Regions from separate parts of the Pseudaquabacterium prasiolae genome, predicted to be linked through region 4. Evidence: predicted binding sites of a transcription regulator. Region 4 holds the regulator's gene; each other region holds the start of a gene.
The links. The regulator sigma-54, encoded in region 4, starts transcription at its own class of promoters, with help from an activator protein. The targets are predictions, from matches to a motif close to TGGCANGNAANCTGCTTT.
Positions count from the first base shown of each region.

Region 1 (2,197 bases), on a different contig from region 4:
CACGGCGGCTTCGATCTTCACCTTGGGCAGGAAGTCGACCACGTACTCGGCGCCGCGGTACAGCTCGGTGTGGCCCTTTTGCCGACCGAAGCCCTTGACCTCGGTCACGGTGATGCCCTGCACGCCGATGGCGCTGAGGGCCTCACGAACTTCGTCAAGCTTGAAAGGCTTGACGATGGCGGTCACCATCTTCATGGCATTACTCCAGCACGTTCAGAAGTTGTACTTGACGCCGACGACCAGCGCCGCCTTGCCCAGGAACTTGGTGCTGTTGGCGTTGGCGCCCGGCACGTAGAAGCTCTTGTTGGCATCGGTGCCCACGATCGCGATGCTGGGCACCACGCCGCTGAAGTCCTTGCTCAGGGTCAGCGAGTAGTCGGTGTACGAGGCGTTGGCGATGTCGATCACCTTCTGGTAGCCGATGTGCGGCGTGAGCATCAGGCCACCACCCACGTCGAAGCCGGCGCTGATGTCGAGGTAGTAGCTGCCCTTGCTGTCCTTGCCGGCGGCGTAGTCGTAGTTGCCGAACAGGTTGGTCAGCGCGTACGACAGCTTGGCGGTGGCCGGGCCGAAGGTCAGTGCGCCATACGCCTCGGTGGTGTTGGGGTTCTTGTAGACGGTGTTCCAGCTGGCGCTGGTGGCGCTGGGGTACCAGTACTGCAGCAGGCCCACGTCAAAGGCCAGGTCCTTCGCGATCTCGCCCTTGTAGCCGCCGTACAGGTCGATCTCGACATCGGAGCCGCCGCCCGGCACGTCCTTGATCCACTTGATCGTGGAGCCCCAGGCACCCATGTAGAAACCGCCGGCGGTGAAGTCGACGCCACCTTGCAGCGCGGGCTTCAGGCGCGTCTGCGAGATGCCGCGGTAACGGTAGTCGCTGACAGCGCCAACGTTGAAGGCCAGGTCGGCGTACGAAGCGGTGGGCAGGGCCATGGCGGCCAGGGCAGCCGAGACGGCGAGCAGCGTTTTCTTCATGTCTGTTGACTCCGCGGGGAATGGTTTATGGGTTGAGCGATCCGGTAGGTTTCTGCAGCTTTTGTGCCAAGGGCAGCACCCCGGCCACGGCCGGTGCAGCACGCCAGCGGGCGCCCCAAGCCGGTGTGCACAACCCGGAATGCAGCATTTGCCCGCACCGACATGGCGCAAATCCACCTGGCGCACTGATGTGGTGCGTTGAATTCACCAGTTCAAGGGACGCGCACAATCCATTCACCCCCGAATGGCACCAGGAGGAGCACCACGATGACGCTGGCCGTGATCAGCAGCCGTGCACTGGACGGTCTGCAGGCCCCTGAAGTGCAGGTGGAAGTGCACCTGGCCAACGGCCTGCCCAGCTTCACGCTGGTGGGCCTGGCCGACACCGAGGTCAAGGAAGCCCGCGAGCGCGTGCGCGCCGCGCTCAGCACCTCGGGCTTTGCGTTTCCGCACAACAAGCGCATCACCGTCAACCTGGCGCCGGCCGATCTGCCCAAGGAAAGCGGCCGCTTCGACCTGCCGATCGCCCTCGGCATCCTGGCCGCCGATGGCCAGCTCGATGCCGCCAAGCTGGCCCAGGCCGAGTTTGCCGGCGAGCTGAGCCTGGCCGGTGAGTTGCGCCCGGTGCGCGGCGCGCTGGCCCTGGCCCTGGCGCTGCGCCGCGAGGGCAGCCCGCGCAGCCTGGTGCTGCCGCGCGCCAGCGCCGAGGCCGCGGCGCGCGCTGGCGGCGTGCGGGTGTGCGCCGCCAACCACCTGATGGATGTGGTGCGCGCCATGCGCCCCGACAGCGCCGAGGACGGCCCCGCCGAAGCGCTGCCCGTGCTGCCGCCGCCGCCACCCGCCGTGGCCACCGCAACCACGGCCGATCTGCGCGATGTGCGCGGCCAGGCCGCCGCCAAGCGCGCACTCGAGATCGCCGCGGCCGGCCAGCACAGCCTGTTGATGGTGGGCCCGCCCGGCAGCGGCAAATCCATGCTGGCCCAGCGCCTGGCCGGCCTGCTGCCGCCGATGGACGAAGACGAGGCCCTGGCCGCCGCCGCGCTGCAGGGCCTGGCCACGGCCGGCACCGGCGGCCTGGCGCCGGCGCGCTGGCGCGAGCGCCCGCACCGCGCGCCGCACCACTCGGCCAGCGCCGTGGCCCTGGTGGGCGGTGGCTCGCCGCCACGGCCCGGCGAGATCTCGCTGGCCCATGGCGGCGTGCTGTTTCTCGACGAGCTGCCCG
Region 1 covers NZ_JAOCQD020000002.1:2,156,000-2,158,196, forward strand. The annotation lists gene N4G63_RS21665 (P-II family nitrogen regulator) at 1-195, opposite strand, end outside; gene N4G63_RS21670 (TorF family putative porin) at 214-975, opposite strand; gene N4G63_RS21675 (YifB family Mg chelatase-like AAA ATPase) at 1,243-2,197, shown strand, end outside.
Region 1: N4G63_RS21670 (TorF family putative porin) is a predicted target of sigma-54. The motif match lies at 1,027-1,044, and genes of this name have one in related genera.

Region 2 (2,197 bases), on a different contig from region 4:
CTACCCGCTCCAAGCTTCAAAGCCAACCGGAGATGACCCCACTGATTTTCTATAGATACGCACAGCAAGGCAGACAGTTCAGCGAGCAAAATTTCGACGCCGACATTTCCGCCAAGCGAATTAATTTGCTGCATCGCGCGCTTGGACAAGATGCAAAGAACGCAGTATGGCTAGCAAGAATAGGCCGAGCGATAAACCCAAAATCCAGGTCCGAGCGCTTGTCGCCATTTGCGTTGACAAAATAAAAAAGGGCGAGAAGTACCTCGCCCTTTTTCGCATGTGGCGCCGATCACCTAGAGCGACCGACCAACAGTCAACTAACTACAGATTTAGGCAGCCTTGCGACGACGCGAGGCGAAACCCACACCGGCGAGTGCTGCACCAACCAGCGCCAAAGCACCCGGCTCGGGAACCGTGGTCGTCAGTTGGTCAAGAGACATGTCGAGAGCGGCCTGCGTGCCCACAAACTTGACCTGGATCGCGCCAACATCCTCAAGATTCAAGAGAGGATCGATCGAGCACTCAGCCGTTCCAAACCCACTCATAACGAGCGCCGCGCACGTACCGGGGAAAACGAAAGCATCCAACGAGATGCTCGTGGTCGCCGGAACCGGATGTGCATTGCTGATCAGCGTGATAAACGAATGAGCTCCGCTCATGTCGTAGATATCGATCGTGAAGTTGAAGCCGTGATCGGCGCTTTCGACGTCAACACTGAAATAAGAGTTCAAAGCGTCGCCGGTGCCGTTGAGCAAATCGACGCCACCCAGACCATTCGTGTCGAGCGAACCCGAATTGTCTGCACCGTCCCACTGAACGATAACCGTGCTGATCACACCGGTGTCGTTGTTGATAGTGAAGAGGCCCGAATCAACGAAGGCCTCGGCGCCATTGATGGCAGTCAGACCCGACGCCTGGGTGATCGCAACATCCCGCTCGGTGCCGATGATCGAAGAAGGAATCGCTGCGTCAACGGCGCTGCTCGAGACGCTACCCGCGAAGTTGGATCCAGTGGGCATACGCGCTGCGCACAAGCCAATGCCGACGCAGGTCTGATTACGATCGACGGACACGTACTGATCGACTGAGAACAGATCGATGGTGGTAGGCGCCGCGAAAGCGGTGCCAGAAGCAGCCAGCGCCAGCGCGATAGCCGACTTCGTGAAGAACTTGATCATGCTGATCCCCTTGAGGTGTTAAACATCGACAGCGTCTGACCGCCGCTACTCTGTGCTAGCCAGGATCGTGCCAAACCAGTTTTTCCTTTTTTTATCAATAGCTTACGGCGCGCATCCAACAAGTGACCGAGTCGACTGTCAAGCAAATCGACACGCCTTCCTGTGCGACGGCTCCATGCGGGACGAAGGCCGCGCGACTGCCGGAGCACACGCCATCCGCACGCACACCCGCTCGTCCCAGGTCGCCAAACGAACGGCTTCACGCATTGAGACAGAACACACCTGCCGCCAAGGACTTCGCCATGCAGGCACACCGCCAGGCGGAGGGCAGTTTGGCGGCAGACGCGCGATCGCCCTCCGGTTCTCACGTTGTAGCGACATCAGCCCAGCCCAGACGAGCTCGCCCATCGCACGCCTCAAATTGCCCTTATCCTGTCGACTGAGTCAAAGTTTTGGCTGCCAAGTGCAGCCTATCGATGGGAGAGGTCGTGAAGTCAGTTGCACGCCGCAAATTCGCCGGGCCAGGGCGCACCAAGATTCTGTGCATTGTTGCCGTGGCCTGCACTCTCGCCGCATGCAGCGGGGAAGACAAGCACGCCAAAGCAGAACAGGCACTGCAGGCCCTGAAGCAGGGCAATCCGCAATTGGCAATGTCAATATTGCGCGAAGAACTGCAGGCGCATCCCAGCGACCCAGCCACACGCCTGAAATTGGCCAATATTCTCTTGGACTCCGGCGACCCGGATGGCGCGAGCATTGAATTCAAGAAGGCCTCGGAGGCCGGCGCCGCCACAGAAGCGACAGCACCCGGCCTCGTTCGCGCCTTGGTCGAGAAGCAACAATTTGCGCTAGCAATCGAGACCTATAGCGACACCAAATTGCAGGATAAATCTTCGCAAGCCGAACTCACCAGCTGGATCGCGTTGTCCCAACTCCGCCTTGGGCAAAAAGCCAAGGCTTTGGCATTGGTTGAGAACGCCTTGAATGTACACCCAGGGCATCCACGTGCGAGCGCGCTT
Region 2 covers NZ_JAOCQD020000002.1:2,015,432-2,017,628, forward strand. The annotation lists gene N4G63_RS21065 (nitroreductase family protein) at 1-245, shown strand, start outside; gene N4G63_RS21070 (PEP-CTERM sorting domain-containing protein) at 330-1,178, opposite strand; gene prsT (XrtA/PEP-CTERM system TPR-repeat protein PrsT) at 1,655-2,197, shown strand, end outside.
Region 2: N4G63_RS21070 (PEP-CTERM sorting domain-containing protein) is a predicted target of sigma-54. The motif match lies at 1,234-1,251, and genes of this name have one in related genera.

Region 3 (2,197 bases), 1.3 Mb from region 4:
GCCGCCGACGACCCGATGGTGATCGACGCCGAGGCGCCGGCCGCTGCGCCGTCGTCGTCGACCCGCCCGCCGGCGCCGCCCTCGGCCCCCGGGCCGTCGGCGCCCCCCTTCCTGCCGCCGCCAGTGTCCTGATCTGTCCGCACCCCCGCACCCGCACCCGCACATGCCCAGCTTCGGTCTCATCATCGTCGGCGACGAAATCCTCTCCGGCAAGCGCCAGGACAAGCACCTGCCCAAGGTGATCGAGCTGCTGGCCGAGCGCGGCCTGCAGCTCGCCTGGGCGCGCTACGTGGGCGACGACCGCGAGCGCATCACCGCCACCTTGCGCGAGGCCTTTGCCTCGGGCGACATCGTGTTCAGCTGCGGCGGCATTGGCGCCACGCCCGACGACCACACCCGCCAGGCCGCCGCGGCGGCGCTCGAGCGGCCGCTGGAATTGCAGCCCGAGGCCGCCGAGCTGATCCGCGAACGCATGCGCGACGTGGCGCGCGAGCAGGGCCTGCCTTATGAGCCCGAGCGCGCCGACAACCAGCACCGGCTGAACATGGGCATGTTTCCGGCCGGAGCCGAGATCATCCCGAACCCTTACAACAAGATCGCCGGCTTTTCGGTAGGCGATGTGCACTTCGTGCCCGGCTTTCCGGTGATGGCCCATCCGATGGTGGCCTGGGTGCTCGACCAGCGCTACGCCGGGCTGCACGGCGGCATGCGCCAGCGCGAGCGCTCGCTGATCGTGATGGGCGCCATGGAGGCGGCGCTGACGCCGCTGATGGAGGCCGTGGAGGCCGCGCACCCCGGCATCAAGGTGTTCAGCCTGCCCAGCGTCGACCATCCGCAGTGGGGACGCCACATCGAGCTGGGCGTCAAGGGCGCGGCCGAGGCCGTGCCGGCGGCGTTCGAGCAGCTGCGCAGCGGGCTGGTGGCGGTCGACGCCCAGCTCGGCCCCGAAATGGTGCGAGACTAACGCCCTAAAACGGGGCGACACATGTCGCCATCTTGGTGCATCAGCGGGATGGGCCTGGCCAGGGCGCATGCCATGCATTGGTGCGCCGTGCCGCGGTGGCGTGCGCCGGTGGGCGGTCGCAGGCATGCTTTCTGCTACATTGCCGTGCGCCTCCGCGCCCTGGGTTTTCCCGGCTGCGAGAGGCCACACACCACACCCATTCCATCGTTTGCACTGCGCCCCGCTAGGAGATTCTTGATGGCCAAGACCGTCGCCGACGTGATGTCGATGGTGAAGGAAAACGAAGTCAAGTTCGTCGACTTCCGTTTCACCGACACCCGCGGCAAGGAACAGCACGTTTCTGTGCCCGTGTCCCACTTCGATGAAGACAAGTTCACGTCAGGCCACGCCTTCGACGGCTCGTCGATCGCCGGCTGGAAGGGCATCGAAGCGTCGGACATGCAGCTGATGCCTGACCCGAACACGGCCAACATCGACCCGTTCTTCGAAGAACCCACGCTGATCCTGACCTGCGACGTGGTTGATCCCGCCGACGGCAAGCCCTACGAGCGCGATCCGCGCTCGCTGGCCAAGCGCGCCGAGGCCTACATGAAGAGCACCGGCCTGGGCGACGCCGCCTACTTCGGCCCCGAACCCGAGTTCTTCGTGTTCGACAGCATCCGCTGGGGCAACGACATGTCGGGTTGCTTCTACAAGATCGACGCGGAAGAAGCGGCCTGGAACAGCGGCAAGGAATACGAGCACGGCAACAACGGCTTCCGTCCGGCGGTCAAGGGTGGCTACTTCCCCGTGCCCCCGGTCGACAGCGGCCAGGACATGCGCTCGGAGATGTGCCTGATCCTTGAATCGGTGGGCATCCCGGTGGAGGTGCACCACCACGAGGTGGCCAACGCCGGCCAGATGGAAATCGGCACCAAGTTCAGCACGCTGATCCAGCGCGCCGACTGGGTGCAGCTGCAGAAGTACATCATCCACAACGTGGCCGCTGCCTACGGCAAGACCGCCACGTTCATGCCCAAGCCCATCGTCGGCGACAACGGCAGCGGCATGCATGTGCACCAGTCGGTCTGGAAGGACGGCAAGAACCTGTTCGCTGGCGACGGCTATGCCGGCCTGAGCGAGTTCGCGCTGTACTACATCGGCGGCATCATCAAGCACGCCCGTGCACTGAACGCCATCACCAACCCCGGCACCAACAGCTACAAGCGCCTGGTGCCCGGCTTCGAAGCTCCG
Region 3 covers NZ_JAOCQD020000001.1:1,832,870-1,835,066, reverse strand. The annotation lists gene N4G63_RS08010 (EI24 domain-containing protein) at 1-132, shown strand, start outside; gene N4G63_RS08005 (competence/damage-inducible protein A) at 164-964, shown strand; gene glnA (type I glutamate--ammonia ligase) at 1,202-2,197, shown strand, end outside.
Region 3: glnA (type I glutamate--ammonia ligase) is a predicted target of sigma-54. The motif match lies at 1,085-1,102, and genes of this name have one in related genera.

Region 4 (2,197 bases):
CCACGCTGCTCGACCACGCGGCGCCGGCTCGGATCGGCCGGCACCACGGCCCGGTCGACGCCCAGCAGGGCCGCCACCTCGTCGGCCAGCAGCGGCTCGACGCCCGCGGCGCAGGGCAGAAACAGCGACACCGGCGTGTCGCCCACCGGCGCAATGGCCTTGGCCGGAATGCGCACCGGGGCGCCCGGCCCGCGCTGTGCGCCGGGGCCGGGGCGTGCGCCGGGGCCGCGCGCCTCGTCGTGGCGCTGCGTCTTGTAGCCGCCGATCGGCGGGCGTGGGGTCTTGGTCAAAGTGCCTTGCGCAGGTTGGCGGGCGCGATCTTCAGCGCCTCGCGGTATTTGGCCACCGTGCGCCGCGCCACCTGGATGCCCTGCTCGGACAGCATGTCCGAGAGCTGGCTGTCCGACAGCGGCTTGGCCGGGTCTTCGTTGCCGACCAGCTGCTTGATCAGCGCGCGCACGGCGGTGGAGCTGGCGTTGCCGCCCGCCTCGGTGTTCAGGCTCGAGCCGAAGAAGTACTTCAGCTCGAAGGTGCCGAACGGCGTGTTCATGTACTTGGCGGTGGTCACGCGCGAGATGGTGCTCTCGTGCAGGCCCAGCTCGTCGGCGATCTCGCGCAACACCAGCGGCTTCATCGCGATCTCGCCATGGGTGAAGAAGCCCTTCTGCCGCTCGACGATGGCCTGGCTGACGCGCAGGATGGTGTCAAAGCGCTGCAGGATGTTCTTCATGAACCAGCGCGCCTCCTGCAGCCGCGACGACAGCCCGCCCGCCGAGCCGTTGCGCTGGCCGCGAATGGCCTGCGCATACAGATCGTTGATCTTCAGCTTGGGCATCACGTCGGGGTTGAGCACGGCCTTCCAGCCGCGGCCCGCCTTCTGCACGATGACATCGGGCACGATGATGTTGGCCTCGGCGCGCGTGAACGGCCGGCCCGGCTTGGGCTCGCAGCTCAGGATCAGCGCCTGCGCCTCGCGCAGCAGGGCTTCATCGGCGCCGGTGGCCTGCGTGAGCTTCTTCATGTCGCGCCGCGCCAGCAGATCGAGGTGCTGTTCGCTCACGCGCATGGCCAGCTTGCGCGCGGGGCTGGCGGGCCGCTCGCGCAGCTGCAGCACCAGGCACTCGCCCAGATTGGCCGCGCCCACGCCGGTGGGCTCGAGGCTTTGCAGCCACTTCAGGCCGCAGCGCAGGCGCCCAAACAGGTCTTCGCGCTCTTCCAGGTCGTCTTCGGCCACGCCCAGGCTGTCGGCCACGCGGGCGGCGATCTCCTCCAGCGGGTCGGCCAGCCAGCCGTCCTCGTTGAGGCTTTCGATCAGCACCATCACGGTGGCCGCGTCCTCGTCGGACAGGCGCATGCCCAGCAGCTGCCGGCGCAGGTGATCCTGCAGCGAGGGGCCGCTGCTGGCGGCGTCCACCGGCTCGAAATCGTCGTCGCCGCCACTGCCCGAGGGGCTGTTGGACGGGGCCTCGCGGATGCCATCAAAGTCGTCGCGCTCGGTGCCGTTTTCCCAGTCGTCGCGCTCGGTGGCGCCAAACTCGGCGGCATCCACGCCCGCGGGCTCTTCGGTGCCGGCGTCGTCGCGCTCGCTCTGGCGCTCTTTCTCGCGCTCGGCACCGGCGCCGCTCTCGGGCGTGGCGGCCACGCGCTCGAGGCCGTAGGCCAGTGAATCGTCGCCCCCCTCTTCGGCCTCGAGAAAGGGGTTGGCCTCGAGCATCTGCTCGATTTCCTGGTGCAGCTCCAGCGTGGACAACTGCAGCAGGCGGATCGATTGCTGCAGCTGGGGCGTCAGCGCCAGGTGCTGCGACAGGCGGACCTGTAGGGACGGTTTCATGACTGCTTTCCGCCCAAGCTCACATCTTGAAGTGCTCGCCGAGATACACCCGGCGCACGTCGGCGTTCTCGACAATCTCGGACGGCGTGCCTTCGGCCAGCACACGGCCTTCGCTGATGATGTACGCGCGGTCGCAGATGCCCAGCATCTCGCGCACGTTGTGGTCGGTGATCAGCACACCGATGCCGCGCTGCTTGAGAAAACCGATGATGCGCTGGATCTCGATCACCGCGATCGGGTCGACGCCGGCAAAGGGCTCGTCGAGCAGGATGAAGCGCGGCTGCGTGGCCAGCGCGCGGGCGATCTCCACGCGCCGCCGCTCACCGCCCGACAGCGCCGGCGCCGGCGATTCGCGCAGCTTCTCGA
Region 4 covers NZ_JAOCQD020000001.1:508,960-511,156, reverse strand. The annotation lists gene N4G63_RS02060 (THUMP domain-containing class I SAM-dependent RNA methyltransferase) at 1-146, opposite strand, end outside; gene N4G63_RS02055 (RNA polymerase factor sigma-54) at 287-1,831, opposite strand; gene lptB (LPS export ABC transporter ATP-binding protein) at 1,851-2,197, opposite strand, start outside.